Regions from separate parts of the Alkalihalobacillus sp. NPDC127517 genome, predicted to be linked through region 2. Evidence: riboswitches for the same ligand, from Rfam matches in the RefSeq annotation. Region 2 holds a riboswitch; the other holds the start of a gene.

Region 1 (15,546 bases), on a different contig from region 2:
AGGAGGCGAAGATGTGTGAACAAGTCAAATGATATCTTATTGCAATATCTGACGCGAATTACTGTATTCTTCGTCTTCATTTTCTCTGTCTACTTGTTTTTTGCTGGTCATAATCAACCTGGAGGAGGCTTCATTGGAGGATTAATGACTGGCTGTACTTTTTTGTTACTCTTTCTAAATTTCGATCGAGAAAAGATTAAAAAAGCATTACCTTTTGCATTCACATCATTCATTGCAATCGGACTGCTCATTGCCCTTGGAACCGGTACATGGAGTATGGTATTTAATGGTGATCCTTTTCTCACTCACTATTTTGACTACTTTGAATTACCCTTTTTAGGAGAAACTGAGCTAACATCAGCCCTTCCTTTTGACTTAGGTATCTATCTAATCGTCATTGGGATTGCGGTCACGATCACGTTAGCGATTGCGGAGGATGATCAATAATGGAAATCTTAATGTCAATCATCGCCGGAGTTCTCTTCATGGCTGGAACGTACCTCTTGCTCTCTAAAAGTCTTTTAAGAGTGGTTATGGCACTAGTATTGTTATCACACGGTGCCCATTTACTTTTATTAACAATGCCTGGCTTAACGAGAGGGGCCGCTCCTCTCCTCAACCTTGGAGATTCAGCATTCACTGATCCATTGCCACAAGCGATGATTCTAACAGCAATTGTTATTAGTTTTGGTATTACCGCTTTTGTGATCGTTCTAGCATATCGAACATACAAGGTTCATAACACAGATGATTTAGAAGAATTAAGAGGGTCTGCCGATGAATAATTTATTAATCTTACCGGTGCTGATCCCTATGATTGTGGGATCACTACTTATCCTTTTCCAACGTCAACCAAGAGTTCAACGTGTATTAAGTTCAATAACAGTATTCGTTTTATTGGCTCTATCTGTATACCTTTTGATCTTTGTTTATCAAAACGGTATAACGACACTAGAGTTCGGTAACTGGCCAGCTCCATTTGGAATTGTTTTTGTTGCTGACTTGTTTTCTAGCTTTATGGTTATTCTGTCTTCACTCATAGGTACCGTTTGCTTGTTCTTTGGATTTTTTACACTCTCAAAGGAAAGAGAAAAATTTTACTATTATCCATTTTATCTTTTCCTGCTGACTGGGGTAAACGGTGCATTTCTTACAGGAGATTTGTTCAACCTTTTTGTATTTTTTGAAGTCATGCTCATCGCCTCTTACATTTTAATTGTATTTGGAGGGACGAAGTATCAGCTACGCGAGTCATTTAAATATGTTGTAATCAATGTGTTTGGCTCAATTTTGTTCCTTGTGGCTCTTGCCTATATTTACGGGATAACAGGTACAGTGAATATGGCTCACCTTGCTGAGAGAAATGCAGAGCTCGGTCAAACAGGAGCGCTTCAGGTATCTGCGATTATCTTATTAATCGTTTTCTCCATGAAGGGCGCATTATTCCCACTGTATTTCTGGTTACCTAGATCTTATTTTGGGCCTCCAGCGGCCATTGCGGCCTTGTTTGGCGCCTTATTAACAAAAGTAGGTATCTATGCGATTATTCGGATGTTTACGCTCGTATTTAACCAAGACATTGCTTTTACTCATACGCTGATTTTAATTATGGCCGGATTAACAATGTTCTTTGGAGTTCTCGGAGCGGTATCTCAGTTTGATTTCAAGCGAATCCTCTCATACCATATCATTAGTCAGGTTGGCTATATGGTTATGGGGCTAGGGTTATTTACAAAAGTGGCCATTGCCGGAGCTGTTTATTATATTGCTCACCATATCATTGTAAAAGCTTCACTCTTTCTATTTGCAGGTGTCACTCAACGGATCACCGGGACAACTGATTTAAAAAAAATGGGAGGCGTACTTGGAACGCACCCTCTACTCGGATGGATGTTCTTTATATCAGCGGTTTCTCTTGCTGGAATTCCTCCTCTTAGTGGCTTTTTCAGTAAGTTTCCACTCATTTTAGATAGTTTAACGGGTGGACATTATATTATTGGTACAGTCGCTTTGATAGTTGGTTTGTTAACCCTTTTCTCGATGTTAAAAATCTTTATCTATGTATTTTGGGGTGAACAAAAGCATATGCATGAGCAAGAAAATATTAAAGTAGGAAAGTTACTCCTTCCTATTGTGCCTTTAGTATTATTAACCGTTGTACTTGGGTTTGCAGCTGAGCCGATGTTTACCTTTTCATTAGAAGTAGCTGACCAATTACTTACACCAAGTATGTATATTGAAGCCGTTTTAGGAGAGTGAGACATGGCTATACAGATTTTATTAAATATCATTGCAGCAGTAGGTTGGATGTTATTTCAAAACAGCTTCACCTTTGTCGATTTCACAATAGGATACGTAATAGGTATCTTAGTTCTTTTCTTAGCTCGTCGCTTAATAGGATACGAGTTTTACTTACGACGAGTGTTTGCAGCGATTAAATTATTCATTCTTTTCTTAAAGGAACTTTTAATTGCAAATATTGATGTAATTAAGATTGTACTCTCTCCAAAGCTTAATATAACTTCAAGTATCGTTGCAGTTCCGACCAAGCTTGAAACGAAGGGAGAAATTACGCTTCTAGCTGTTTTAATTACATTAACTCCTGGAACATTATCTATGGACTTCTCTGATGATAGTCAAACAATCTATATTCATGCTTTGGACGCTCCAAATCGTGATGAATTAATTAAGGGCATTCAGGAAACGTTTGAGAAAGCCATTATGGAGGTGACCCGTTAATGTTTTCAACTGTTTTAATGATTGTTTTGGGGATCCTTTCAGTTTCTTTACTTCTTTGTTTTGTAAGAGCAATTTTAGGACCAACAACATCTGATCGAATTGTGGCTCTTGATACTTTCGGGTTGATCCTAGTTGGAACAATAGGAACCCTTATGATCCAACAAAAAACAATTGCTTATTCTGAGGTTCTTCTTGTCATTGGAATTTTAGCGTTTGTAGGGTCTGTAGCCTTATCGAAGTTCTTAGAAAGAGGTGGTTTATTTGAGCGCGATTGAGTGGATCATCTCCATCTTTTTACTAGCAGGCGCCCTTCTTTGTTTACTTGCTGCATTTGGAATCAACCGACTGCCTGATGTCTATGCAAGACTTCACGCGGCTGGTAAAAGTACAACGCTTGGAACAGCGACTCTTTTAGTTGGAGCTTTCTTGTACTTTATGTTCATACAAGAACAATTTGTCGGGAAAATCTTGTTAACCATTCTGTTTGTTTTCATGACTTCTCCAATGGCTTCCCTTATGATCGCACGTTCAGCGCATCGCATTGGTGTGCCGTTCCACGATAAAGACATTCGAGACGATTTAAAACGTTCGTATGAAGAGGAAGACTCATCAAAATAAAAAAGCCCCAATTTATGAAAAATGGCGAACATTCCAGGATTGGAATGTTCGCCATTTTTATTTATCGCTCTCCTACCTTTTCTCCCATCTTTACTTCTGTTGGAACACTCTCTTTGGTTAATGTAAGCGACTGAGCACTCCAAATTAAAACAACCGTAGAACCAAACGAAAAGTAACCGATCTCTTCACCCTTTTTCAAATCATCGGATGAGTGTGTTATTTCAATCGAATTGATGTTCATGGCTCCAACCTTAACCATCGCCATTTTATGCCCATCTTCTGTTTTCACCTCTGAAATCACACGAAAGTTACCTGAAAGGGGCTTTTTCCCATACGTCATCCCTAATTGATTCACAGGGTATGAACGTGAACCAAGTGACCACCTCTTTAACACGGAACCAGAAAGCGGCGCATGAAATCGGTGATAATGACTGGGGCTTAGATAAAACACTGCATATTGGCCATTCTCGTATGCCTCAGCCGCACTCTCTGATCCAAGCATGGTAGTAAGAGAATACGTTTGTCCTTTTACAGTAAAAGTCTTACCCGCATCAAGATGCCCCTGCTCAGCCAATACACCATCAACAGGACTCACAACACTGTTAGACTCTTGGTCAATTGACCTAGTATTTGGTTTAAGTTCACGAATAAAAAATGAATGTAAGTTTTCAAACCGATGAATGGGTAAAAGAATTTCTTCTTTGTTTATATTAAATGTTCTTATAAATAATGGGATAAAGGGCTTGCTTACTTTCGAAGTGGAAAAACGCTTTAATCGCTTGGACATAAAGGGTCCATTTGTAAGCTCCACACACGCGCAAAAAAACCAGCGAAAACCTTTCATTACATGTCTCCAATCATTCTTATTTTCTTTTTTACTCTGTTTCTCACGTTATTCTCATGATATAATTATAGATTCATACAGTTTTTAGCAGTTTTGTTTGATTAACTGTATTATAAAAGGAGAGTGAACGAAGGTGTTCTTATTACAAAGGCTTGATTCTTCTTTAAAGAAGGTTAAAGGCCAAATTGCAAACGCCTTAACACTAATCAATCTAGGCTTTGGAGCTTTAGCCATTATCTATGTATTTCATGACCAATTAAGAGTAGGATTACTTCTCATTGCTATTGCAGCTGTTTTTGATCGTTTAGATGGAGCGGCCGCACGAAAATTTAATGCTACCTCTGAATTAGGTAAGCAGCTTGATTCATTAAGTGATATTATTTCCTTTGGTGTAGCCCCTGCTATGCTCATGTACCAGGCGGCTTTAGTTGAGTTCGGTATGCCAGGAGCCATTTTCGCAATCATTTATATTATGTGTGGCGCCCTGCGTCTGGCACGTTTCAACATTACAGAATCCAATCAGTATTTTGTTGGTTTACCTATTACGGCTGCTGGTTGTATTCTCACATTTTTAACTCTATTCGTCAATTATATCCCTTATTATGTATTTATGTATGCAATTATTGCTCTTTCCCTTCTTATGGTGAGCCCATTCCGTGTCCGCAAATTTTAACTCAGAACCCTTGATTGTTTTTTAGGAGAGGACGCATAGCAATCACGTTTTCTATGATGTCGTATATTTTGCTAAAAAATGATAAAAAAGTCTCTATTGAGCGTTTATTTAACCCAAATCTCTTGACTTAACAAGGATTCATGAGTAAATTTGAAGGGCAGGTTATTAAATACTTGTCGTAAATAAAGATTGTTATGTCGCTACTTACGTAATGATCTTTTCTATCTTAAAGGAATGAAAGGGAGTTATCTCAATGAACAAAACTGATTTAATTAACGCAGTATCCGAACAAGCGGATCTATCTAAGAAAGACGCTTCTAAAGCAGTAGACGCTGTATTTGACAGCATTACTTCTTCTCTAGTAGAAGGTGGAAAAGTACAACTTGTTGGTTTTGGTAGCTTCGAAGTACGTGAGCGTTCTGCTCGTAAAGGCCGTAACCCACAAACTGGTGAAGAAATTGAAATTCCAGCAACAAAAAATCCTGCGTTCAAACCAGGTAAACAGCTTAAAGACGCTGTAAACTAATAACTGAATGACAGACTAACCACTAGGGGTGCACGATGCTGAGAGAGGCGATGCCTTAACCCTAATTACCTGATCTAGTTAACACTAGCGTAGGAAAGTGGCACGTAATTGTCCATACATAGTAGATCGTATGGTTTATCTGATCGTTTATGTGCACCGCTTCTTATGAGAAGCGGTGTTTTTTTTGGAGATGTATCACATTAGTTAACCTTTTTAATCATCGTTCCGAAGTAAGTCAAAATAAAGAAATGAGGAATGAAGATGTCTATCCATACAGCATTAACCATCGCAGGAACAGACCCTACTGGTGGCGCTGGGGTACAAGCTGATTTAAAAACATTTCAAGAGCGAGAAGTATTTGGTATGAGTGTCATTACGTCCGTTCTTGCTCAAAATACAACTGGTGTTCAAATGATCCAACACATGCCTCTCGACCTGATTCAAACACAGCTTGAATCGGTTTTAACGGATATTCCCCCTTCTGCGGTGAAAACGGGGATGATTGCCACTCCTGAGATGATGGAGGCATTGGTTGACTACCTACAAGGCGTTAAAGTGCCTTACATTTGTGATCCAGTGATGATTGCTAAGAGTGGAGATCCTTTAATGGATGAACATTCACGCAAATCCTTACGTGAAACCTTAGTACCCCTTGCAACCATTGTTACGCCAAACATTCCAGAAGCGAGCGATTTAATTGAGATGAAGATTGAAACAGTCGCTGATATGGAAAAAGCGGCTAAACTCATTGTGAACGAGCTTGGCGCTAAGGCAGCGGTCATTAAAGGCGGGTATCGAACAGATCATTCAACGGATGTGCTGTTCTCAAATCAAACCATGACCCATCTGCATGCAGACAGAACCGATACAAAACATCTGCATGGAACAGGCTGTACCTTCTCAGCAGCAATCACTGCAGAGCTTGCAAAAGGGAAGTCTATTGAGGAAGCCGTCTCAATAGGAAAAGCATTCATTACGGATGCAATTTCTTATACCCTCCAGCTCGGTTCTGGAAATGGTCCAACAAATCATTGGGCATTTCGTTTAAAAGGGTTACCTGGAGAATAAAAACGATGGTGAGGAGTGAGTAGATGTCTTTTACGAAGGATTTACGTCAAAAAGCAGATTCAATCTGGAAAGCGAATCATGAACATGCATTTGTTCAGGAAATCGGATCAGGAACATTAGACATTGAGGCCTTTAAGTATTACATGAAACAAGATTATTTATATCTTATTGAATATGCTCGAGTATTCGCACTTGGTGTTGTGAAGGCACCAGATTTGGATACAATGGCTACCTTTGCCTCCTATTTGCAATCGACTCTCCATGAAGAGATGTCCCTCCATCGCTCGTACGCACAGCGCTTAGGCATTACAAATGAAGAATTGGAGCTATCGATTCCCGCTCCTACTACGATTGCGTATAGTAGCTATATGATCAGTGAAGCACAAAAAGGCTCCTTAGCTCATCTCATCACAGCCATTCTTCCGTGCGCATGGAGTTATTCGGAGATAGGAAAACGGCTCGCTCGTTTACCTGGAGCACTTGAACACCCTGATTACGGAGAGTGGATCCACATGTATCAAGACGATGAATTTAAGGAAATTGCTGACTGGTTATGTTCTAAGCTTGATGAACTTGCGCTCTCTTTAGGAGAAGCTGAACGAAAGCAGCTTGAAGACATCTTTCTTACTTCAAGCCGGTTCGAATATCTGTTTTGGGACATGTCTTATCAGCAGTCGCATTGGGAGTAAATCGGCAAACAGATTCTAACATAAAATAAGTACCCCTTTCTCTTGTTACTGCATAGTCTATGTTATGTCTTGGAAAGGTGGTGGCAACATGGGAGAATTTGAATGTGGAAAAGGCGGCGGTTACGCTGGTGGCGGCTTCGCGTTTATCATTGTTTTATTCATTCTTTTAGTAATCATTGGAGCTAGCTACGTATACTAATTTGTAGTAAGTCGGAGCCACTTAAGTAGTGGCTCTTTTTTCGTTTGAAACGCGTCGTTCAAGGGAATCGTTAGTAGATAAACCGTCCGTGATTGGAGTGATTTGAATGGAGCAACCTCACGTGTTAATAGTCGGAGCCGGCCCTACCGGATTAGCTTTGGCACATAGACTAACGCATTACAACATACCTTTTCGAATAATCGACAAACGTCCCGGACCAGATCATAAATCCAGAGCCATCGGTATTCACGCCAGAACACTTGAACACTATGATCAATTACAGGTCGCAGATGACGCAGTAAACCTCGGTATTAAGATGCCCGCTGCGCATATACACAAAGAAACAAAGGAAGTTGGCTACGTGAATCTAGGTAACATTGGCAAAGGGTTAAGTCCTTTTCCATTTGTATTAAGCCTCCCGCAGGATGAACATGAAGAATTACTCATACACCAGCTAAAAAGGCTTGGGATCACGGTTAATTGGCAAACAGAGTTGCTTTCCTTTAAAGAGACTTCAGATGGTGTTGAAGCAGTTGTTGCATGTGATCACCACGAGGAAACCATCCATGTTTCTTACCTCTGTGGATGTGATGGTGCCAGAAGTATGATCCGACAAACACTCGATATTTCATTTGAAGGCACTACATACAAAGATTTATTTTACATTGCCGATGTAGAAGCTAAAGGAGAAGCGACATCTTATACTGATATTAATTTAGCCTTATCTAAAAAAGGGTTTTGTATGGTTTTACCTGTAAAAAGTAAAGGCACCCAGCGTCTCGTAGGAATTGTTCCAAGACTTTTAGCGGAAAAGCCTAATTTAAGCTTTTGGGATATTGAGCCCTCCCTACAATCCTTAATGAACATTCATGTCAAAAACGTTAACTGGTTCTCTTCTTTTAAAGTTCATAAACGCGTAGCGGCAACCTTTCGAAAAGGAAGTGTCTTTTTGTTGGGAGATGCTGCACACATTCATAGCCCTACTGGAGCACAAGGGATGAACACAGGTATTGGAGATGCGGTAAACCTTTCATGGAAATTAGCTTCTGTGTTAAAAAAGAATGCAGACCCTGCGATCTTACATACTTACGGGCTGGAAAGAAGAAGATTCGCTCGTCAGCTTGTCGCAACCACTGATCAGGCGTTTAAGGCGATGGTAAGTCGTAACGTGCGTGGTACAATCCTTAGAAACTTTGTTCTCCCGCATATCGTTCCTATAGCAAGTCGGTTTACATTCAGTCGCAAGCTAGCGTTCCGTTTTCTTTCTCAAATTCATGTTCGCTATCGTAAAAGCGTATTAAGCGAAGGACGAGTGGGTTCATTAAATGGCGGAGACCGGCTGCCTTGGTTGAATTCAAATAGCATCGATAACTACGAGCCGCTTCAAACAGCAGACTGGCAAATTCATGTATACGGAAAACCAACAGAAGAGCTTGAAAACTTTTGCAAGGATTACTCCCTCCCATTATTTAGCTGGGACTTTCACCCAGACTACAAGAGGGCAAAATTTAGTGAACATGCACTCTATCTCGTTCGACCAGATGGGCACTTGGCGTTTATTAACAGAAACCAAGATGTTGAGAAGCTGTTAACGTACTTAACGGCATTTAATGTATCAACCGTTAATTGAATGCACCTAAAAAGCGAATGCCCTTCGGAAAACCGAGCATTCGCTTTAATTATGACTACGCTTGGATCATAGACTCATTTATTAATTCAAACCACATCTGATAGCCCTCATCATTTGGATGAGTCCCATCATCTAATAAGGAATCAAGGTCAATTTCTTCTTCCTCCAATTGTCTATTCCACCCCGTATAACTATCAAAATAATCCCATCCAGATTCAATGATAAACTGTTCTGTCTCATATACATATTCCTCAAAATCTAATTCAGATGTAACAATGGAATACATCGACTCATTTATCGGATTTGGAGCCATAAATACCAAATATGCATTAGGAAGTTCTTCTTCTATTTTTTGAGCTGCCGTTTGGATTGACTCTTTTGTATCAATAATTGGTTCATCGTGATAATAGCTATTAATGACACTAGTCTCAAACAAGATCACATCTGGAGCGGACTGAATAAGTTCATCCACATCGCCCTCGTCAATTAAATCACTCACCTTAAATCCGCTTACTGCAAAGTTTGTCACATTTACAATTTGCTCTGATTCGTTTAATGATGATTCAAGCAGAGATGGCCACGTTTGATTGTACTCACTGGCTCCCTGCCCTTCCGCTACACTACTACCTATCACCGCCACTTCAACAGGTGAGTCCTCACCACTACTGGCGATTAATTCCTCCTGAAAAGAGTGATCTGGTTGTGCTTGAATAAATAAATTGTCACTGGACGTTACTGGGCTACTTTCCTCCCTAACTCCAGCCTCATCTGCATCTAGATTCATCATAAACCAAGTGGCTCCAACCACTACGATCAGTAAAATTGACATAACAATATACGATTTCTTCATCCTATCCAACTCCTAAATTAATCAATCATAAGCATACGCTTTTCTTTCTATACCCTTCCTGTGTTAAAGTGAACTGAATCACAAATCAGGAGGGATTTATTATGCCTAAACAACTACTTTTTAAAGAAAGACCAAACGGATTACCTGACTCTAACACATTCTCTGTTGAAGAAATTGATAAAGGAACTCCTAGTGAAAATGAACTTCTTGTAAAAACATTATATCTTTCCGTAGATCCTTACATGCGAGGAAGAATGTCCGATGCTAAATCATACATTGCTCCCTTTGAAATAGACAAGCCGATCGCAGGTGGAGGAATTGCACAGGTAGTCGAATCTAAAAACTCATCGATTAAAGAAGGAACCATTGTGACTGGATTTCTTCCTTTCCAAGAATATGCGGTTGTTCCCGCTGATCAAGTGCGAGTGCTCGAGATGCATGGCGCTCCAATCTCTGCAGCATTGGGTGCATTAGGTATGCCGGGATTAACAGCCTACTTCGGATTAAACGATATCGGACAACCTAAAAAAGGCGAAACCGTAGTGATCTCCGGAGCAGCCGGTGCAGTAGGCTCCATTGCAGGTCAGTTGGCCCGACTAAAAGGCTGCCGCGTTGTAGGAATCGTCGGCTCCAAGGAAAAAGAAGAGCTTCTTGTAAACGAATTTGGATTCGATGCCGCTGTAAACTATAAAGATGATCAATACGCGGAGCAACTAAAAGAAGCGTGTCCAGACGGCATTGACGTGTACTTCGAAAACGTTGGTGGCGAAGTATCAGATCACGTGTGGCCGCTATTAAACCCACTTGCGCGTATCCCTGTTTGTGGTGCCATTGCAAGCTATAACTTGAAAAAAGGTGAACAGGATAATGGCCCACGTGTTCAAACCTATCTAGTTAAAACAAGAGCAAGAATGCAAGGATTTCTTTATGGTGATTACGCTGATCAATACGAAACAGCTTACCGTGAAATGAGCGAATACGTTAAAAACAAGGATATTATCTTCAAAGAATCCATTCTTGAAGGATTCGACCGAATTCCTGAAGCGTTTAACGGATTATTCAGTGGTCAAAACATTGGCAAGCAGCTTGTTAAAGTAGCAGATCCTTCCTAATTAAAATAACAAAAAGCCATAAGAACATTCGGTTTCCCGATTCTTATGGCTTTTTGTCATGAAAAAAGTCGGTTACTTCTTTATAGCCTATCCATTTATCCATTAAACCCATTTTATTTCTTTACGCTAAATTCTTGAGCGAATTTATTTAAGAACACAACATTTTGTTTTGTAACCTTTCGAAACTGACACACATCACGATGAATATCCGCAGTATGCACCATCTTTCGATATAAGGTAGCATCTACAGATTCCCTACAGTGTGACACGATCGTTTTCAATGAGTGCTGTAAATGAGGCGGCACAGAATGTTTTTTGATAATGCCTTGATGGATGATTAAGATAAATGAATAAGCTTCAACGTTGTACTTCATGACATACACCCTTATCACTATGTTATTTCTATATTATGTATTTTATATAAAAATAATTAGATGATCAAGGAATAACCATCCGAAAATAGGTATTTAGACATGATTTAAATGTAATGGTATTGATATTGAGTTTAAATACGATAGTACAAAAAGACTAATCAGTTGTGCATGTATCGAATTTAAAATGACGTGTGGGCTAAGGACCACTAAACACCTGTCATAAATATCTCATGTTTAATACATCCCCGCTGAATAAACTGTCAGCTTCGTTCTTTTCCCTTTAAGCCGCTATTAATCTTTAACGGCGATTCTTTTTCATTTAACAAAAAAATCAAAATTTATTGTATACTGGAATGAACTATCTAGAAGGATGTGACCAGTATGACCACATTTCAAGATCAAGTGGCTCCTATCGGGAAGACTTATTTACTTGTATATAGTACACACTTAAAAACACTTAGAAGTCTCTTAGAATCAGACGAACGTATCCTTACAATCGGCGTTCAGTCCATTCATGGAAATAGGATATTTGCTATTACTGAAAATCGCTTAATTGTTGTAAAAGGTAAAGAACACCAAACATTTGAACGTGATAAAATTCAAAACATAAGAGTAAAACCAAAAATGTTTAATCATGAAGTTTCTTTTAATTACAATGAGGAGAAATATCATTACTTACCCGAGGAAGGAACGAAGCTTTTCTCACCCTTAACAGCTTCGTAATTACATAATTGGTAAGGAGAGAGGCTCATTAGATTACGCCACTAGAAACTCACTGATTTCACTTCAATCTCTTTTGATGTTAGTGTGGATACTCAATTGCAATGATAACAAAAACCCAACCATCTCTTTACTATGGTTGGGTTCTCTTATAATCACATCGACAATATTATCTCCATCCTCCTGGAGCACATCGATCAGAGTCATTTCATTATCCTCTTTATCTGTACCAATTGGACCGTGCAGGGGCCATCTTTACGGGACTTTTTTGAGAGCCCGTAGATGCATGAGTATTTCGTTCTCTATACATCTCGCTGCATACGTTGCAAGATTTGTGCCTTTGCTTTCTAAATAGCTTTTAATCGATTTAAATGGAGCGTGATCATGATAGAGTATTATAAGAAAGCAGTTTTATTTTCGGCTTTCATTTGTTATATCTGTGCAATTGGTGGCGTCATATTCCTTCTGATAAAAGGAAAAGAATTGATTGAATATAATGTTAGCGCAGGTGCGATGCCAATATTAATTTTAATTAGTGTACTTATGGGTATTCTGTTAACCTTTCAATATAAAAAGCTATAAATTTAACTACGGTACGCACTTCCAAAAAAGAATTGTAATTAAGTACTTCTTTGAAATCAAGGATAGGTATGTCCCACCCCCTCAGCCTTTCCCTTTACTCTGCTTATAAAACTCATGAAACAGTTTCATCAAGGCGCGCTTTTCAATTCGCGATACATAACTCCTGGAAATGCCTAATTCCTTAGCAATTTCTCGCTGGGTCCGCTCTTCTTCAAGGCTTAATCCAAACCGGCCGACAATGACTTCTTTTTCACGGTCATCTAACACATGAATGAACTCGTAGATCTGCTTTTTCTCCATTTTCGTTTGAATCACATCAACAATATCATCCGCATCCTCCTGGAGTACATCGATAAGAGTAATTTCATTCCCCTCTTTATCTGTCCCAATTGGATCGTGCAGAGAGACATCTTTACGGACTTTCTTAAGCGCACGGAGATGCATGAGTATTTCATTCTCTATACAGCGTGCCGCATACGTTGCAAGCTTTGTACCTTTTCCTTCTGAATAGCTTTCAATCGCCTTAATTAACCCAATTGTTCCAATTGAAATGAGATCCTCGGTGTCTTCACGCGTATTTTCAAATTTCTTAACGATGTGAGCGACGAGTCTTAGATTGTGCTCAATAAGTAAGTTTCGGGCCTCCGGATCGCCTTCAGCCATTAACGCTAAGTATTTTCGTTCCTCGTCTTTTTTTAATGGCTGAGGAAAAGCATTGTTCTTTACATATGATACAAACACGACCACTTCTTTAACGAAAAAGGAGATTGCTGCAAGTATCCCCATACGTCACCCCCAAAAAATCTGTTTCTTATACTTATGCGGGAGTGGGCTTGGTCGTGTCTGTACCGTTAAAAATAGCCTTTACTCAAGGATTTCTATCCAAACCAATCGTTCATTAGTTTAGCATAGAAAAAAGAATTCATTCGCCTATCTTTCGTTGATCTTATACTTTTTCTTCATATAAGATTTGTTCAATCGCATAAACGGTTTCATCTAGCTCTTCTCTTGTATGTGCAGCTGATAGGAAAAATCGAATTCTCGCTTCCTTTTCTTTTACTGCTGGATGAATAATCGGCATCGCATTAATCCCCTTTTCAAATAATCGTTCAGCAAACCATAAAGCTCGTTCAGATTCTCCTAAGATAATCGGAATAATTGGGGAGTCTTCACTTAATCCGGTATCCACGCCTAATTGTTTTAATCGTCCTAATAAATAGGCCGCGTTATTTAAAAGGTGATCAACCAATTCTGGTTTGGATTGAATGACACGGAGGGATTGAGAGGCAGCTGCCGCATTAGCCGGCGTCATACCAACACTGAACACAAAGCCGGGAAGGTTATAGCGTAAAAAGGTAACGAGGGATTTGTTTCCTGCGATATATCCACCACAACTATTTAATGACTTACTCATTGATCCCATAAGCACGTCAACATGTGTTGGGTCTACTCCATAATAGCTTGTTATGCCTCTACCACCATGTCCAATTGTCCCTATTGAGTGGGCTTCATCCACCATTAATATACACTCGTATTGGCTCTTTAGTTGAATGAGTTCCGGTAGCTTACAGAGATCTCCATCCATGCTATATACACCTTCAACAATAAGTAAGACGTTTCGATACTTGTGTCTGAATCTCTTCAGAAGTTTGTCCAGGTGGTTCATATCGTTGTGCTTAAATCGAAGCATTTTCGCACCTGATAGCTGTACCCCTTGCATAATACTGTTATGAACAAGCGCATCACAAATGACTAAATCTGATGCGTCAACTAGCTGTGCAATCGTGTTCACATTTGTACTGTGCCCGCCTACTTGCACAATACTATCCTCAACCCCTAAAAAGTCAGCAATGTCACGCTCAAGTGAGCGATGTAGAGGGATTTCACCGCTTAGCAATCGACTGCTTGAAACAGACGTCCCATATTGATAAATCGCTTGAATGGCAGCCTCATTAACTTCAGTTGATCCATTTAAGCCAAGATAATTATACGTAGAATAATTAATTTTACTTTTTCCATTCACTTTTATCTTGTTTGTCGCTACTCCTTCATTCACTCGAAAAAATGGTAGATTATCCAACCGCGTATCCATCTGTTGAAACTGTTGAAACCCAGGGATCAAATTTAAACTCATACAATATCATCCTTTCTAGTAAGATATATGTATAAGTTCGATTCCATTCACGTAAATCCTTTTATATACAGAAATTAAACATTTGTGTAAAAAAAAGAGCCTCATCCTTTTAACTAAGTAGAGGCTCTGCAATGACTATTCAGCTACAAGGGTTTCCACAAGTAAATCCGTATTATTAATGGAACCAAACGTATGGAAAGCACCGGCTTTATAAATAAGCTCTGAAATACTTGTGTTCTCAATTTTTAGGAACCCTTGTTTATAGTTTAATATGTGTAAGATCACGCGAATACTTAGTCCGTGAGAGACAATGTAAATGTTCTCATGCTGGTTTTTTGCTGCGTCATCTACAATCGCTTGTAAGGAATCAAGAAGTCTTTTTGTGTAGGATTCCCAATCTTCTGCTTCCGGATCAAGCTGTGAGACTGCTTGACAGATCTCATCAATGCCTGCTGTATTGTACATTTCTTCCTTATCAGCAGCTTGTCCATTTGTAAGCTTTTCGCGAACCTCGTTCCAAAGTACTGGGTTGGGTCCCCCTTCATAGTTTCCAAAGTACATTTCCCTTAACCCTTTGACCGTTTTTAATTCAATATTGCTTTTCTCGCTATTCTCACGAATAAGAGTAGCTGTTTCGATTGCTCGACCACTGTCACTAGAATAGATCGCATCGATGCTTCGATCCTTTAGCCCCCGTCCTAAACGCGCTGCAACAGTGCGCCCTGTTTCGGTTAGCGGCGTATCTGACCACCCCTGTACTTTATCCTGGAAGTTAAAGATGGTTTGAC
Region 2 (15,546 bases):
GCACTTCCAATTCCATATTCAGCCAAAAGATCCATATACGTATAATGCATCTTACACCTCTTTTTTTATACAGCCTATGCAATATTCAGAAAATCTGATACTTTAAATAAAAACAGAATAATCGAAGGATGATGACAAGTGCCAATGCTTTTTGTATACGGAACCCTTTTAAAACATGAATCAAATAGTCATTTGCTAGTTGGAGCGGCATGTATTGACGCAAGCTGCTTTATTTATGGGGAACTGTATGACACGAGTTTAGGATACCCTGCTGTGTGCGTAGATGAGACAAGCCATACTGTTTGGGGAGAGTTATATGAAGTAACAGATGAAATCCTACTTAAAATTGATGCGCTAGAAGGATACATAGGAGACGAACTAAAGAACGATTATAATCGAGCGCTGTTAAGTGTGTATCGTAAGGTTGGCGTGAGTCAAGCTCTAGTGTACGTATTCCCGGCGATAAAAACTGCACATTTATCATTAATTGAATCGGGTCGATGGAGAGAAAGAGTATGAAATGCACCTGTCGAATCTTGCTTATATAACAGCATGGTTACATGTATGACATAGTAAAGCGTTTAAAATAGGGCGAAATCTGTTGAAATCATTATTTTTAGCTCATTTTTGCATGGATTATAGGTTCATTTTTACTAGGTCGAACCAAATGCGGTTTAAATCTCTGTAATTATGTGCAAATCTCAAATTATGGACTTGTCAATACACTAAATACTGGAATGAAAATGACCTTCCTTTGACTTTTGTTACATTAAGATTTCAATTCGTTTAATTAGGTCACTAAAGGATTGATAGATTTCTAGCGCACTGGTACTGTATGTGGCAGTGGTTGAAATCAAAGGAGGTTGGCACGATGAATGCTAAAATTCCATTTAAAACACTTCGTTATGTAACGTTACCAGTCGCGACAGCTGGATTTGTTTTGTTTGCTTCACCGAGTATCTCTGAAGCGAGCAATTTTGATACTCTCAATAAGGGAGATGAAGGAAAGAACGTTGAGCAACTACAAGAGTTGTTATCCGAAAAAGGATTCTTCGCTGATGAAATAAATGGCACGTTCACAATTGAAACTCAAAATGCTGTTAAAGCATTTCAAGAAAAATATCAGTTAGAATCAGACGGAGTAGCTGGAGCTCAGACAGTTGGAGCCCTTCATGTATTAACAGAGGGTTATACTGGAGAGATCGTTGAAGAATTACAAGGCCAGTTAAATGAGCTTGGTTTTCTAAATGGCGGGAAGGACGGAATCTTTGGACCGAATACAAAAGAAGCCGTAAAGTCATTCCAATCACAGCATAATCTTTCAGTAGATGGAATTGCTGGACCAAAAACATTTAAAGAGCTTTATTATACAGCATCAGAAAAAGTCATTGAGCAAAAAACAGAAACAAAAGCAGAAGAAGTAACCGCTGAACCAGAAGCTCAGGAAACCACTACTGAGACGGAACAGCCACAACAACAAGAAGAAGTTGCAGAGCAAGCTGAGCCTGTACAAGAATCAGAGCCAGCCACAGAAGAGGCTCCTGCACAAGCTGAAGAAGAACCTGCTACAGAACAACCTGCACAAGAAGAATCATCTCAAGCAGAGGAATCTGTAGAAGAAACACAAACTAGTAATCAATCAAGTGAAGCAACTGGTCAAACCATTCAAGTTGAAGCAACTGCTTATACAGCAAACTGTGCTGGGTGCAGTGGGGTAACAGCTACTGGTATAGACTTAAATGCTAATCCGAATCAAAAAGTCATTGCTGTAGATCCAAGTGTTATTCCACTCGGTTCTCGTGTATACGTTGAAGGATACGGAGAAGCGATTGCTGGTGATACGGGCGGAGCTATCAATGGCAACAAAGTGGACCTTTACATGCAATCGCACGGAGATGCTGTAGCATTTGGTCGGAAAACAATTAACGTTACCATTCTAGATTAATGGAAATAAGGCGGGGTCTCTGACCTCGTCTTATTTATGTATTTATTTATGTACCCGCTAAGATGTAACATAAACTTTTTTTTCAGAATCTTTTAAAACCTAAAGAAGAATGGACCATCATGGTCTCATTCTTCTTTAGGTTGATTGGAAGGCTCTACATGAACATGAGTATACAAAATATGATGTTTCTCCCTCATGATCTCCTCAACCTGATCCGCAATGTCGTGGCTTTCATGCACATTCAGATTCGGATGGACTTCAATCACAACATCAGCATAGATGGTGGAACCTACCTGTCTCGCTTTTACTTGCTTTAGAGCCTCTACGTGACGAATGACCTCGATGGTTTCTCGATACGTATTTAAATCCTGCTCATTAAACCCATCAGTTAATGAAAGGGTAGCTTTTTGAAAAATATCAAAAGCAGTATAACAGATTAATAACCCAATAATAAGCGCTGTGGCTGTATCAAGCCATGCCACGTTCCATTGAGAGGCAAGTATACTAATGGTGGCGCCGACGCTTACGAGTGCATCCGAGCGATTATCAGCGGCAATGGCATATAGCGCTTGACTATTCACTTCTTTTGCAAGCTTCTTATTGTAGTGATAAACGCCAAACATAATAAGAGCACATGCAGCTCCAACCCAACCTGCGATAGGATCAGGTGGTGACTGTTCAGTCATAAAGGATCGTACCGCCTCAACCAACACTTGTAAACCAATAGCAGCCATAATAAACGCTGCAAAAAAGGAGGCAATGTTTTCAGCGCGAAAATGTCCATAAGGGTGGTTCGCATCAGGTGGCTTTTGAGAGATACGTAACCCAATTAGAACAGCAATGGATGCCACAATATCTGTGACGTTGTTTAAACCATCTGCACGTAACGCATCAGAGAAGAAAAGGGTACCAATGATAAGCTTAACTGCTGATAAAACAAGATAAACAATAATACTCAGCCATGCACCTTTTTCACCTTTTTTTAACTGGCTATAACGTTCCATTTTAAGCCTCTCTTTCAACAATAGTTTCACCTTTGTATCGTATCAAGCAGGTATCGAGTGGGTCTATAGCAAGATGATTAGCCCAAGTCAGTATTCTAGGGTAAAGAAAAGTATCTTTCCTTTGTTCAACTTAATAATTTCACGTACCATATTTATAATTTAAAATGAAAAACTTAACGAAAAAACAAAAACATGATATATTCAGTTTATTCAAACGTAAACATTAATGTTTATATACGAAGAGGAAGGATGTACCTTCATGAAAAGTCTCACAGATTGTCATATTGCATTAACTGCATCTAGAAAAACAGAAGAAATGCAAACCATTATTCGAAAACAAGGTGGAACAAGCGAGGTCAGATCTCTTCAAGGTACCGTTTTTTTGGCTGAACTTGAGGTTGCAGAAGAATTTAAAGAAACAATCTTAAAAAAACCAGACGCTTTTATTTTCACAACTGGGATTGGAACAGAAACCTTATTTAGACTTGCTGAAAAGGGGAAGTTTGATACTGAGCTTTTTGAAGCACTAAACCAATCAACAATTGCAGCTAGAGGATATAAAACACATGCAGTGCTAAAAAAATATGGTTTCACTCCTGATTTGCGAGATGAGGATGGAACAACCGCAGGACTAATAAAAGTGATGGAAGATGTTCCTTTAGAGCATAAAAGGGTTATGGTTCAACTTCACGGAATGAATGCACCTGTCCTTCATTCATTTCTTGAAGAAAAAGGGGCAACGATCAAGGAGATCTTACCTTATCAGCATATTTCCGTTAACGAGGGAGATGTACTTATTCTATTAGATGAACTATTAAGCGAACGATATGATGCCATAGCGTTTACAACCGCCATTCAAGCAAGGGAGTTGTTTTCAATTGCTACCAAGTATGATAAAAAACAAAGGCTTCTAACCTTGTTTGAAGAGGGTGTGCTTGCGGTATCAGTTGGGAAAGTGACATCAGAAGAGCTTTATAGTCAAGGGGTTAAACGAGTAATTTCTCCTGAGATTGAACGTATGGGTGCTATGTTTGTTGAGCTTGGAAATTATATGAAACAGACTAAGGGATAAGGCTCATTCAAAACTTGCTTAGTCATGTTATAATAGGTACGTTACAATGTTACTATCGTGGTATAAAAAGGGGAGTTTCTTAAAATGTCTGATCAAACATTAGAAATTATGACCGCAACACACCATAAAACAAAGCCAGATCCTGAGACCCTTGAGTTCGGTAAAACGTTTACTGATCATATGTTCATCATGGATTATACGAATGAAAATGGCTGGCATAGTCCACGAATTATACCTTATCAACCTTTAACACTCGATCCAGCTGCAATGATTTATCATTATGGGCAAACTGTATTTGAAGGTCTAAAAGCTTATCGTACAGATGATGACAGAGTATTATTATTTAGACCCGAGCAAAATTTTAAGCGATTAAACTTATCTAGTGACCGTTTAAGTATTCCAGATATTGATACAAACATTGTTTTAGACTATTTAAATGAGTTGGTTAAGTTAGACAAGGATTGGATTCCTACATATGAAGGAACCTCATTGTATATTCGCCCGTTCATTATTGCGACTGAACCTAACCTTAGTGTAGCTCCGTCCACATCTTATAAATTTATGATTATTCTTTCACCTGTAGGCTCTTATTATAAAGAGGGTATTGCCCCTGTAGGCATTTACGTAGAAGACGAATATACAAGAGCCGCTCTTGGTGGAACCGGGATGGCAAAAACAGCAGGGAATTATTCTGCCGCATATAAAGCTCAAGATAAAGCGACAGCTCATGGTCAAGCTCAAGTTCTTTGGCTTGATAGTTCTGAGAAAAAGTACATCGAAGAAGTAGGAAGCATGAATGTCTTCTTTAAGATTGATGGAGAGATTGTAACACCTGAACTTAGTGGGAGCATTCTTGAAGGAATTACTCGTAAATCAATTATTGAATTACTGAAGAGCTGGGATATGCCAGTTTCAGAACGGAAAATTTCAATTAATGAAGTATTACTTGCCATTAAAGAAAATCGACTTGAAGAAGCTTTTGGAACAGGAACGGCTGCGGTGATCTCACCAATTGGAGAACTTAGCTGGAAAGGTGAGCAGTCGCTCATTAATAATCGTGAAACAGGTCATTTGGCTGCGAGACTCTATGAAACATTGACAGGCATTCAAAAAGGTAGAATAGAAGACCCGTTTAATTGGACTTACGAAGTAAAATAGTTGTACAAGACTTTATTTAAATTGTTTTAAAGAAAGGGAATCCTTGATGATAAAAGCTGTTTTTTTTGACTTAGATGATACCCTTTTATGGGATCAAAAAAGTGTTCAGAAAGCATTTGACGCCACATGTGTTTATGCTGCGGAACAAGATGAACGTATTAATGCTGACGAGCTCGAGTATGCGGTAAGGGAAGAAGCAAAGCAATTATATGCTTCTTATGAAACATTTCCTTTTACGCAAATGATTGGAATTAATCCCTTTGAGGGCTTATGGGCAAATTTTCAGGATCGAGAAGAGGAATTTCAGAAGTTAAAAGATCTCGCTCCCGGGTATCGGTTAGCTTCCTGGGATCTTGCTTTGAAGAAGTGTGGAGTAGAAAATTCAGAACTTGCAAAAGAGTTATCTGAGAAGTTTCCACTTGAACGCCGAAAAAATCCAATCGTTTATGAAGAAACGTTTAAAGTATTGGACCGTTTAAAAGAAGACTACAAACTTCTTCTATTAACAAATGGCTCTCCCGATCTACAAAATATTAAATTAGAGCTGACGCCCGAATTAGTTCCTTACTTTGACCATATTGTTATTTCTGGTGCTTATGGTAAGGGAAAACCTGATAAAGGCATATTTGAACATGCCTTATCATTAATGGAGCTTGAGAAAGAAGAAGTAATGATGGTTGGAGACAACCTTATGACTGATATTCTTGGTTCTCAGCGAGCCGGTATTCCTTCTATTTGGGTTAACCGTAGAGAACAAACAACTGCCGAAGTTGAACCGACTTATGAGATTACATCCCTTTTAGAAGTAGAATCTGTCTTAGAAAAGCATTCATAAAAAAAGATTGTCGGCTTCACGTTAATATGATTAAATGTACATGTACAACATTATAAACTTTTATTTCCACTAGGGGCGCGTAAGCTGAGAGAGGCAACTTTGCCTTAACCCTTGACCTGATCTAGATAATACTAGCGTAGGAAAGTGGAGTCGACTCTTTTTATTATGGCGACTTGTCTCTTTAGGGATTAGTGTATACGTAATGAAGAAGCCACTCCATTCTTGGAGTGGCTTCTTTTTTTCGGCTAACTGTGGGAATAGAAAAACAGGAGGAATGAACTGATGAAGCGTTTGACCTTAACGGATATCTTGGTCACAGTCATTATTGCAGTGGTTTTCGGAATTGTGTACAGATTATGGGGTCCAGTAAATGACAGCTTAAAGCTATTTCCACTTCAAGTGAATGAACTGATGTATGGTATGTGGTTTATCGCAGCTACTGTAGCCTTTTTAATTATTCGTAAGCCTGGTGTGGCTCTTATTGCTGAAATAGCAGCGGCCTCAGGGGAATTTATTGTAGGCTCACAATACGGCTTAGAGGTATTAATTTATGGAATCATGCAGGGGCTTGGAGCTGAACTTGTCTTTGCATTGTTTTTGTACAAAAGCTACTCCATTTTTACTACCTCTCTTGCAGGTGCAGCATCTGCAGGAGGCTCGTTTCTGATGGACTGGAACCGAGGCTACATGGCGGATCTTGTTGGATGGAATGTCACATTAGTGATCATATTACGAACCATTAGTGGCATCCTGATTGCAGGCATATTCGCCTACTATCTTGTTCGGGCACTTGAGAAAACGGGTGTCACTGATTTATTGAGACCATCTTCTAAAAAAGATCTTGATACGTTAGATTCATAAGAAGGGAAAGGGATAAAAGATATGAGTGCATCTGTAGAGAAATTAAGGCTCACCTTTCCTGGAAGTGGCACACTTTTGTTTAAAGATCTGAGCGTTGAGATTTCCGAAGGCGAGAAGGTCCTTATTCTTGGGCCAAGTGGAAGTGGAAAATCAACCTTGCTTCAAGTACTTACAGGTTTGGTGCCATCCGCTATAAATCTTCCACTTAAATATAAAAAACTCACTCATCCAAAATCGTGGGGTTATGTCTTTCAAGATCCAGATAGTCAATTTTGTATGCCTTATGTAGATGAAGAAATCGCCTTTGTATTAGAGAATTTAGGAGTACCAAGAGAAGAGATGAACCAACAAATTAACCATGTTCTTGAGTTGGTCGGTTTAGAGCTTAACGAACTTCATACACCGATTTCGCAATTATCTCAAGGAATGAAACAAAGGCTAGCGATGGCTTCCGTTCTTGCTCTTAAGCCGTCCACCTTCTTTTTTGATGAACCAACGGCGATGCTTGATCCATTAGGCACTGAACAGATTTGGAAACTCATTAAATCGATAACGAAAAACCAAACGGTGATTATTGTTGAACATAAAATTGATCATATTCTTGATTTCGTTGAGAGAGTTATTGTTTTGAATGATGCAGGTCAAATTATTGCAGATGGGCAAACAGATTATATATTTAAAACATACAAACAAACCCTGCATGAATACGGCATCTGGTATCCAGATGTTTGGCAGGAGTATCTGACACAACGTAAATGGGCATCAGAAAGTCGTGATCAAAACCAACTTCCTATCATTGAGCTAAAGGATTTTCAAGTGCTTCGTAGAAAAGAAGCTAAACTGACTGTTTCTTCGTTAAACGTTTACCCTGGTGAGTGGATCTGCATTACCGGGGTAAACGGTGCTGGCAAAAGCACATTGCTTCTAGGATTAATGAATGTGCTTCGGACGAGAGGAACATATAAGGTTCATCAAACTTTAGTTAAGAAAAAGGATCAATTAAGTGATCTTCTCGGATTTGTCTTTCAAAATCCTGAATATCAATTTGTTACAAATCACGTAAGCGAAGAGATTGCTTTTACGTTAAAACAAGAGCGACGGTCCCAAATTGAATTGAAAAAGAAAGTAGATGAGACCTTATCTGCATTTATGCTTACCCAACACCAGCAGCAACATCCTTATCAACTATCGATGGGACAAAAAAGAAGATTAAGTGTTGCAACAGCTCTTGTAGGACAGCAAAAGGTTTTATTGCTTGATGAACCAACTTTTGGACAGGATGCTAAAAATACATTTGCTCTACTTGAAATGATGGACTCATTAAAAAATCAAGGAGTCACAATTATGATGGTGACTCACGATGAAGAGATTGTTCGTTCGTTTGCTACTCGTGTCTGGAACGTAGAAAAAGGAGAAGTCTCTGAAGTAGATAAAGAAATGAAAAGAGTGGCAAGCCGATGAACTCATTATATCGTGTTCAAGAAACCTGGTTAACACGTGTTAACCCTAGTATAAAATGTATCCTTTCCGTATTTCTGTTCTTCTATATGATCTTCATTCATAACCCTTCGCATTTAGCTTACTTAACAATAGCACTGAGTATGATTTTATATATGTACTCGGGTCATCCATTACGCTATTTGCTACTATTCTCACTTCCCTTTGTATTAGTGTTTGTCTCCTCGGCCAGCTCGATGATTTTTTTTGGAAGAGGAGATACCATTTGGTTTAAATGGGGACTCATTCAGATTAGTGAGGAAAGCTTTTATCGGGGAATTCATCTGGGCTTTCGAGCACTGGCGTTTGCCATACTTGGAATGATTTTTGCGTTAACGACAAAACCGGTCTTGTTATTTTATTCATTGATGCAACAGCTTAAAGTTCCTTCAAAGTATGCCTATAGCTTTCTAGCATCGATACGTATGATCCCAATTATGTTTGATGAATTTCAAACATTAAGACATGCAATGATCATTAGACAGGCTGTTCCAAAAAAAGGGCTGAAGGGAATGTACAAAAAACTTCAGTTTTTCTCCATTCCACTCCTTGCCCAAAGTATTAGGCGTGCTCAACGAATTGCGGTTGCCATGGAAGCTAAGCGCTTTACTCAGTCATCAGAGCGAACTTATTTTTATGAAACGAATGTTCGTTTGTATGATTTGCTTTTTCTAGTCGTTATTCTGTTAGCACCTCTAGTTACCTTTTATTTGGCAGATGCGGTTCCCTTATTCGATCGAACAGATGTACGTTACCTCACAAATTAAGAACAGATCGCACGAACGCTTTAAAATATACTTGACACATCGGAAAAGCATGGATAAGATATGAGTACATTAAAATAGTTGCTGATCGGACAACCGAAGGCCTTTACTAATACCGTTTATTAGTGGAGGGCTTCTTTTTTTGTTCTTAAAGCCAACTAAACCACTATACTTAATAATATATAAAACAAAGTGTAAAAGGAGAGGAATCGATTGAAAATCAAAAAAAGTAGCACGTACTCATTTTTAATATTCACGTCCATTCCAGTTTTGCTCATTGCGTTGAGTGCATGTGGTTCAAGTGATCAAGCAACAGGTGATGGAGATACGGTTGATCTTTTAAATGTTTCCTACGACCCGACAAGAGAATTATATGAAGATTTTAACAAGGTATTCGCTGACCATTGGAAGGAAGAAACCGGTCAAACCGTAACATTTAATCAATCACACGGAGGCTCAGGTAGTCAGGCAAGATCGGTTATAGATGGTTTACAAGCGGATGTTGTTACATTAGCTCTTGCTTACGACATAGATGTCTTACATGACTCTCGTGATCTCATACCTGAAGACTGGCAAACGAGATTACCAGATAATTCAACACCTTATACGTCAACGATTACCTTTCTAGTTCGAGAAGGGAACCCTAAAAATATTCAAGATTGGGATGACTTAATTCGTGATGATGTAGAGGTGGTCACACCAAATCCAAAAACATCAGGAGGAGCTCGTTGGAACTATCTTGCTGGTTGGGCATGGGCAGAGGAAGAATATGGTTCTGAAGATGCGGCTAAGCAATACATCTCCGATTTATATCAAAACGTTTCCGTACTTGATTCTGGTGCACGTGGTGCAACCACATCCTTTGTTGAACGAGGAATTGGTGATGTCCTACTTGCATGGGAAAACGAAGCGATTCTTTCAACAGAGGAACTGGGAGAAAATGAATTCGATATCGTTGCACCTTCCATTAGCATTTTAACAGAGCCGCCTGTGGCTGTAGTGGATGAGAATGTTGATAAAAAAGGAACGCGTGAGGTGGCAGAGGCCTACCTTGAGTACTTGTATACCGATGAAGGGCAGCGACTGGCAGCGGAGCATTATTATCGACCAAGAAATGAAGAGATCTTAAACGAATTTAGTGAGTACTTCCCTGAGATCCAACTTGTTACAATTGACGACACGTTTGGTGGATGGCAAGAAGCTCAAGAGAAGCATTTTAGTGATGGAGGGGTTTTCGATCAAATCTATGAGCAATAAGATAGCAAAGGGAGGATCGTATGAGAACATTACGCTTTAAAGAAGAAAGTATCATCCCTGGGTTTTCATTAACACTAGGTATGACATTAATGTATTTGGGGTTAATTGTTCTAATTCCCATCTCAATGATTTTCATTCAAACATCAAATATGAGTTTCTCAGATTACTGGGAGACGGTTACCTCTCCGCGAGTGGTTGCGTCGTATAAGCTAAGTATAGGAGCTGCACTCGCTGCAGCTCTAATCAATGGAATATTTGGATTATTACTTGCTTGGATTTTAGTGCGCTACTCCTTTCCAGGGAAAAAGATCATCGATGGAATTATTGATCTTCCTTTTGCCTTACCGACCGCTGTCGCAGGGATTGCGTTAACTACGATTTACACATCTGATGGGTGGGTGGGTAAATACTTTGATCTATTAGGAATTAAAATTGCTTTTACTCCTCTTGGTGTCATGACTGCACTCATCTTTATCGGCTTACCATTTGTTGTACGTATGGTCGAGCCTGTGTTAAAAGACCTTAATAAGGAACTAGAGGAGGCTTCATCGTCACTTGGAGCAAACGGGTTTCACACCTTTACAAAAGTAATCATGCCTGTTTTGTTTCCTGCACTGTTATCTGGCATGTCTCTAGCATTTGCAAGAGCACTAGGTGAGTATGGCTCTGTTGTTTTCATTTCAGGAAATATGCCAATGAAAACGGAGATTACTCCATTACTCATTATGAATCAGCTTGAACAATTTAATTACGAGGGAGCTACCGCCATTGCTTCTGTGATGCTCTTATTCTCATTTTTACTATTGTTTCTGATGAATCTTATACAATGGTGGGCATCTAAACGTCATACATAAAGGAGGCACAAGTTGAATACTGAGATCCCAATTAATCATAATCCTATTTACTCTAAACGTAAGAGAAAAAAGGCATGGGTGAAATGGGTACTCCTATCCATCGCTTTGTTATTTCTCTCACTTGTACTCATTCTACCGTTAACAGCGATTTTTGTTCGCGCATTTGCAGGTGGCTGGTCTGTCTACGTTCAGTCGATAACGGATCCAGCGGCATTATCAGCGATTAAGCTTACCTTGTTAACCGTAGCGATTGTTGTTCCACTTAATACGATTTTTGGAGTCACGGCAGCTTGGGCCTTATCAAAGTTTCAATTTAAAGGTAGGAGCTTTTTAATTACATTGATTGACTTGCCCTTTGCTGTGTCACCTGTTATCGCGGGTCTTGTTTTTGTTCTATTATTCGGTGTTCACGGGTTACTTGGAGAATGGCTTTTATCCAACAATATCCAGATCATCTTTGCAGTGCCAGGTATCGTGCTTGCAAGTATGTTTGTGACGGTCCCATTCGTGGCTAGACAATTGATTCCTTTAATGCAGGCTCAAGGTACGGCAGAAGAAGAGGCATCACTTTCACTCGGAGCGAATGGATGGCGTACATTTTGGCATGTGACGTTACCAAATATAAAGTGGGGATTACTGTATGGCGTAATCCTGTGTAATGCACGAGTAATCGGAGAATTTGGTGCTGTTTCCGTTGTATCAGGTAAAATTCGCGGCTTAACAAATACGATGCCGCTTCATGTAGAGATTTTGTACAACGAATATATGTTCACAGCTGCATTTGCTGTTGCTTCACTGATGTCGATTCTAGCAATCATTACGTTGGTTATTAAAAACATTGTAGAGAAGAAGAGTCCACAATTGTAAGGAGTGTTCTATATGTCGATTGAAATCAATCACGTATCAAAGTATTTTGGAGACTTTAAAGCTCTCGAACAAATTCAGCTATCCATCAAAAAAGGAGAGCTTATTGCACTACTCGGGCCGTCGGGATCAGGAAAGACGTCTTTATTACGTATTATTGCAGGTTTAGAAAGTGCATCTGAAGGATCCATTTTCTTTAATGAACAAGACATGACGGATGTCGATGCTGTTTCAAGACATGTTGGCTTTGTCTTTCAGCATTATGCACTATTCTCACATATGACCGTAGCCGATAATATTTCATATGGACTACGAGTGCGTCCCCGCCGCGCACGCCCATCTAAGAAGGACATAAATGATAAGGTAGATGAGTTATTAAATCTTGTAAAACTAGATGGCTTACAAAAACGGTATCCATCGCAGCTTTCAGGTGGGCAACGACAAAGAGTAGCTTTAGCTCGTGCTTTAGCCGTTCAACCTGAAGTTCTTTTATTGGATGAGCCCTTTGGAGCGCTTGATGCAAAGGTCAGAAAAGAGCTAAGACGCTGGCTCCGAAATCTGCACAATCAGTTTGATGTGACAAGTATCTTTGTGACTCATGACCAGGAGGAAGCGATGGATGTGGCGGACCGTATCGTTGTTATGAATCAAGGACGAATTGAACAGATTGGCACACCGGACGAAGTGTATGAAAACCCTAATTCTCCATTTGTGTTTGACTTCTTAGGCAATGTGAATTTGTTTAAAGGTCGTGTGCAGGAAGGCAATTTAACTTCTGGTACCATTACGCTTAGAACATCTGGTAGTCCTAAACATGAAAATAAAGAAGTCGTTGGCTATATACGACCACACCAGATGGAGCTTCATCAGACGCAAGTTGAAGGGGCATTTCCTATTAAGATTGCTCATATACAACCAGTAGGACCGATTGTTTTTATTGAAGCGGAAAAAGTGAACGAGGGTGAACTCATTGACATTGAGTTACCTAAAAATGAATTTTCTCCTCTGGGTTTGAAAGTAGGGGATTTGGTCTACAGCAGACCTAAACAGGTTCATGTATTCTCGCCTGAAGAATTTAGCATATGAACGGATGAGAGGGAGGCTTAATGGCTTTCCTCTCTTTTTGAATACGTGGATATCTTTGCAAAGAATTGTTGAAACGTGGTAGACTTTTTAAAGAATAACGTAGAAAAAATAGAATAGGAGACTCAGAAGATGAAAAAATGGAGTATGCATGGAACCATCGTTTCAGTAGGTGTCGCACTTATTCTGACTGGATGTAATAGCAACAATAAAGTGGGCGATGACCTCGAAGTGTATTATAACGATCATATCTTGCCAATTCAAACAGATATTGATGAGGCATGGGATGAATTCTTCACTGAAACAGAGTCCTTATCAGATGAAGAATTTTACGAGGTATATGAAAGTGAATTGAAGCCGGAGCTTGATGAATATTACGAGGAGCTTCAAGCGCTTAATCCTGAAACTGAAGATGTTCAAGAGCTTCACTCCTTATATCTTGATGCAAATGATGTATTCTACGAAGCAGGTGAAAAAGAAGTAGAAGGACATTACCGTCAGGACGATGATCTTTTATCCGAATCAGATGACTTGTTTGCTGAATACGACCGTTTGGAAGATGAATTCCTTATTGAATTAGAACGTTTGATGGAAGAGACAGGTGCAGAGTACGAATAAAGAGTGATAGTCTGACTAATCGGAAAGACTAATGCTATCAAGTTTTTATTACAAGGTGGATTAAAAATGTCACACGTACTCCCAAAATCATTTTATGAACAGTCCACGCTTTCGTTATCCCAAACCTTACTTGGTAAACTTTTGGTCCATGATAGTTCTGAGGGAACGACCATTGGCCAAATTGTTGAAACAGAGGCCTATCTTGGTACAATGGATCAGGCGGCACACAGCTTTAATGGAAGGCGGACCAAACGTACGGAGGTGATGTTTGGTCCGCCCGGGGTCATCTACACATATGTGATGCACACCCATTGTTTGTTTAACATTGTCTCCAATGTTGTAGATGTACCTGAAGCCGTCCTTATTCGCGCAATTGAACCTGTTGATGGTGTGGAGCTTATGAGAAAAAGAAGAGACAAACAAGGCGTTCTTTTAACAAATGGACCAGGGAAGCTAACCAAAGCAATGGGAATTACGATGGCTGCATATGGCCGTAGCATTACAGAGCCACCTGTTTATATTTTGGATGGCCCAGCTCCAACCGATATTCAGGTTGGTCCTCGAATAGGAATTGATAACAGCGGAGCCGCAAAAGAGTATCCGTATCGTTTTTGGATATCAAATAATCCATACGTCTCAAAATAATTAAAAACCCTAAGAGGGTCCATATCCTCTTAGGGTTTTTTCTATTCTTCAGCTAAATAAATCCATTCCATTGCCTTTTGATGAATGACTACATCAAGAGGGGTCTCAAGATACAATTCACCATCTGAATCAGCTAATTGCGCCTTATCAGTTTTTAACTTTAAGGAGTTTGTACGAAATACTTCAATGTCCTCTGCCTGTGATAGCCATTCCTTAGCGGTATCAGATCTTGATTTGTTATATACATTTTTCAATAAAGAAAACCCGGCTTCTTTTAAGATATATAGGTCAAGCTTTCCATCATCCATCACATTATCTTGAACAAATAGTCCGGCTGTTCCAAGATAATGACCATTCATGGCAAGAATCATAACTGCTTCACCCTCTAGAGTCTCGGTATCAGTTTGGAGAGAATAAGAGAAGGAAGTTGGATCCTTTAATGATTGCACTGCACTCATAATGTATCCTAATTTACCCCATTTTTCTTTTAAATGACCTTCTTTCGCTTGCGAGGCTTCAGTAATTAAGCCAACTCCTACGAAATTCGAGAAATATCGATCGTTCACTTGACCCATATCAAGCCTTTTGCTGTTATTCGCCAATACAGCTGAGATCGATTCTTTTACAGTACGAATGTTTAAGGAACGGGCAAAATCATTACATGTTCCACCAGGTAGAATTGCGACTTTGGGACGGCTTTCTTCATCAACCTTCATTAGCCCATTTATACATTCATGAACAGTCCCGTCGCCACCAAATATAAGAACTAAATCCACCTCAGCACCAATTCTCGCACAAACGTCCTCAGATTCGCCTTTTTCGAGTGTTTGAATAAATGTAAATTCATGAACATGAGGGGCGAGCTGCTCTGTAACGTCTGCTAGTTGGTCAGTTATTTTGTCTTGTCCTGCTTTAATGTTGTATAGTAAAATGGCACGGTTATACATGGATGGCACCCCTTTATTAAGAATCAGGTTGTAATACGTATCATTACCCTTTTTTCATTAATTCAAGCTAATTTAGGGAAAGTCATTTGTATGTTTTCTATAATATGATTATGTAAACCTATATGTTTTATTGAATGAAAAG

What was found. Region 2 has a riboswitch for thiamine pyrophosphate ahead of ACQKKO_RS02910 (ECF transporter S component). Riboswitches for the same ligand answer to the same signal wherever they lie in the genome.
Region 1: linked by a shared signal. The riboswitch ahead of thiD (bifunctional hydroxymethylpyrimidine kinase/phosphomethylpyrimidine kinase) and the one ahead of ACQKKO_RS02910 (ECF transporter S component) in region 2 are both predicted to bind thiamine pyrophosphate.

The regions. Positions count from the first base shown of each region.
Region 1 covers NZ_JBNNQX010000009.1:186,740-202,285, reverse strand. Annotated here, with positions in the region: gene ACQKKO_RS14230 (Na+/H+ antiporter subunit A) at 1-19, shown strand, start outside; gene ACQKKO_RS14225 (Na(+)/H(+) antiporter subunit B) at 16-447, shown strand; gene ACQKKO_RS14220 (Na(+)/H(+) antiporter subunit C) at 447-785, shown strand; gene ACQKKO_RS14215 (Na+/H+ antiporter subunit D) at 778-2,259, shown strand; gene ACQKKO_RS14210 (Na+/H+ antiporter subunit E) at 2,263-2,739, shown strand; gene ACQKKO_RS14205 (Na(+)/H(+) antiporter subunit F1) at 2,739-3,014, shown strand; gene mnhG (monovalent cation/H(+) antiporter subunit G) at 3,001-3,357, shown strand; gene ACQKKO_RS14195 (phosphatidylserine decarboxylase) at 3,419-4,201, opposite strand; gene pssA (CDP-diacylglycerol--serine O-phosphatidyltransferase) at 4,335-4,874, shown strand; gene ACQKKO_RS14185 (non-specific DNA-binding protein Hbs) at 5,128-5,400, shown strand; TPP riboswitch at 5,415-5,513, shown strand; gene thiD (bifunctional hydroxymethylpyrimidine kinase/phosphomethylpyrimidine kinase) at 5,662-6,468, shown strand; gene tenA (thiaminase II) at 6,492-7,157, shown strand; gene ACQKKO_RS14170 (YjcZ family sporulation protein) at 7,246-7,356, shown strand; gene ACQKKO_RS14165 (FAD-dependent monooxygenase) at 7,463-8,986, shown strand; gene ACQKKO_RS14160 (SGNH/GDSL hydrolase family protein) at 9,042-9,836, opposite strand; gene ACQKKO_RS14155 (NADP-dependent oxidoreductase) at 9,938-10,948, shown strand; gene ACQKKO_RS14150 (hypothetical protein) at 11,062-11,322, opposite strand; gene ACQKKO_RS14145 (PH domain-containing protein) at 11,704-12,045, shown strand; partial or broken gene ACQKKO_RS14140 (RNA polymerase subunit sigma-70) at 12,196-12,411, opposite strand; gene ACQKKO_RS14135 (hypothetical protein) at 12,427-12,624, shown strand; gene sigK (RNA polymerase sporulation sigma factor SigK) at 12,706-13,410, opposite strand; gene ACQKKO_RS14125 (aminotransferase class I/II-fold pyridoxal phosphate-dependent enzyme) at 13,571-14,758, opposite strand; gene ACQKKO_RS14120 (histidine phosphatase family protein) at 14,894-15,546, opposite strand, start outside.
Region 2 covers NZ_JBNNQX010000002.1:187,033-202,578, reverse strand. Annotated here, with positions in the region: gene ACQKKO_RS02945 (class I SAM-dependent methyltransferase) at 1-50, opposite strand, end outside; gene ACQKKO_RS02940 (gamma-glutamylcyclotransferase family protein) at 145-519, shown strand; gene ACQKKO_RS02935 (peptidoglycan-binding protein) at 872-1,945, shown strand; gene ACQKKO_RS02930 (cation diffusion facilitator family transporter) at 2,071-2,949, opposite strand; gene ACQKKO_RS02925 (uroporphyrinogen-III synthase) at 3,209-4,021, shown strand; gene ACQKKO_RS02920 (branched-chain amino acid aminotransferase) at 4,106-5,179, shown strand; gene ACQKKO_RS02915 (HAD family hydrolase) at 5,226-6,014, shown strand; TPP riboswitch at 6,076-6,174, shown strand; gene ACQKKO_RS02910 (ECF transporter S component) at 6,297-6,875, shown strand; gene ACQKKO_RS02905 (ABC transporter ATP-binding protein) at 6,897-8,336, shown strand; gene ACQKKO_RS02900 (energy-coupling factor transporter transmembrane component T family protein) at 8,333-9,139, shown strand; gene ACQKKO_RS02895 (sulfate ABC transporter substrate-binding protein) at 9,356-10,393, shown strand; gene cysT (sulfate ABC transporter permease subunit CysT) at 10,414-11,247, shown strand; gene cysW (sulfate ABC transporter permease subunit CysW) at 11,293-12,114, shown strand; gene ACQKKO_RS02880 (sulfate/molybdate ABC transporter ATP-binding protein) at 12,127-13,197, shown strand; gene ACQKKO_RS02875 (hypothetical protein) at 13,327-13,812, shown strand; gene ACQKKO_RS02870 (DNA-3-methyladenine glycosylase) at 13,879-14,457, shown strand; gene ACQKKO_RS02865 (diacylglycerol/lipid kinase family protein) at 14,499-15,404, opposite strand.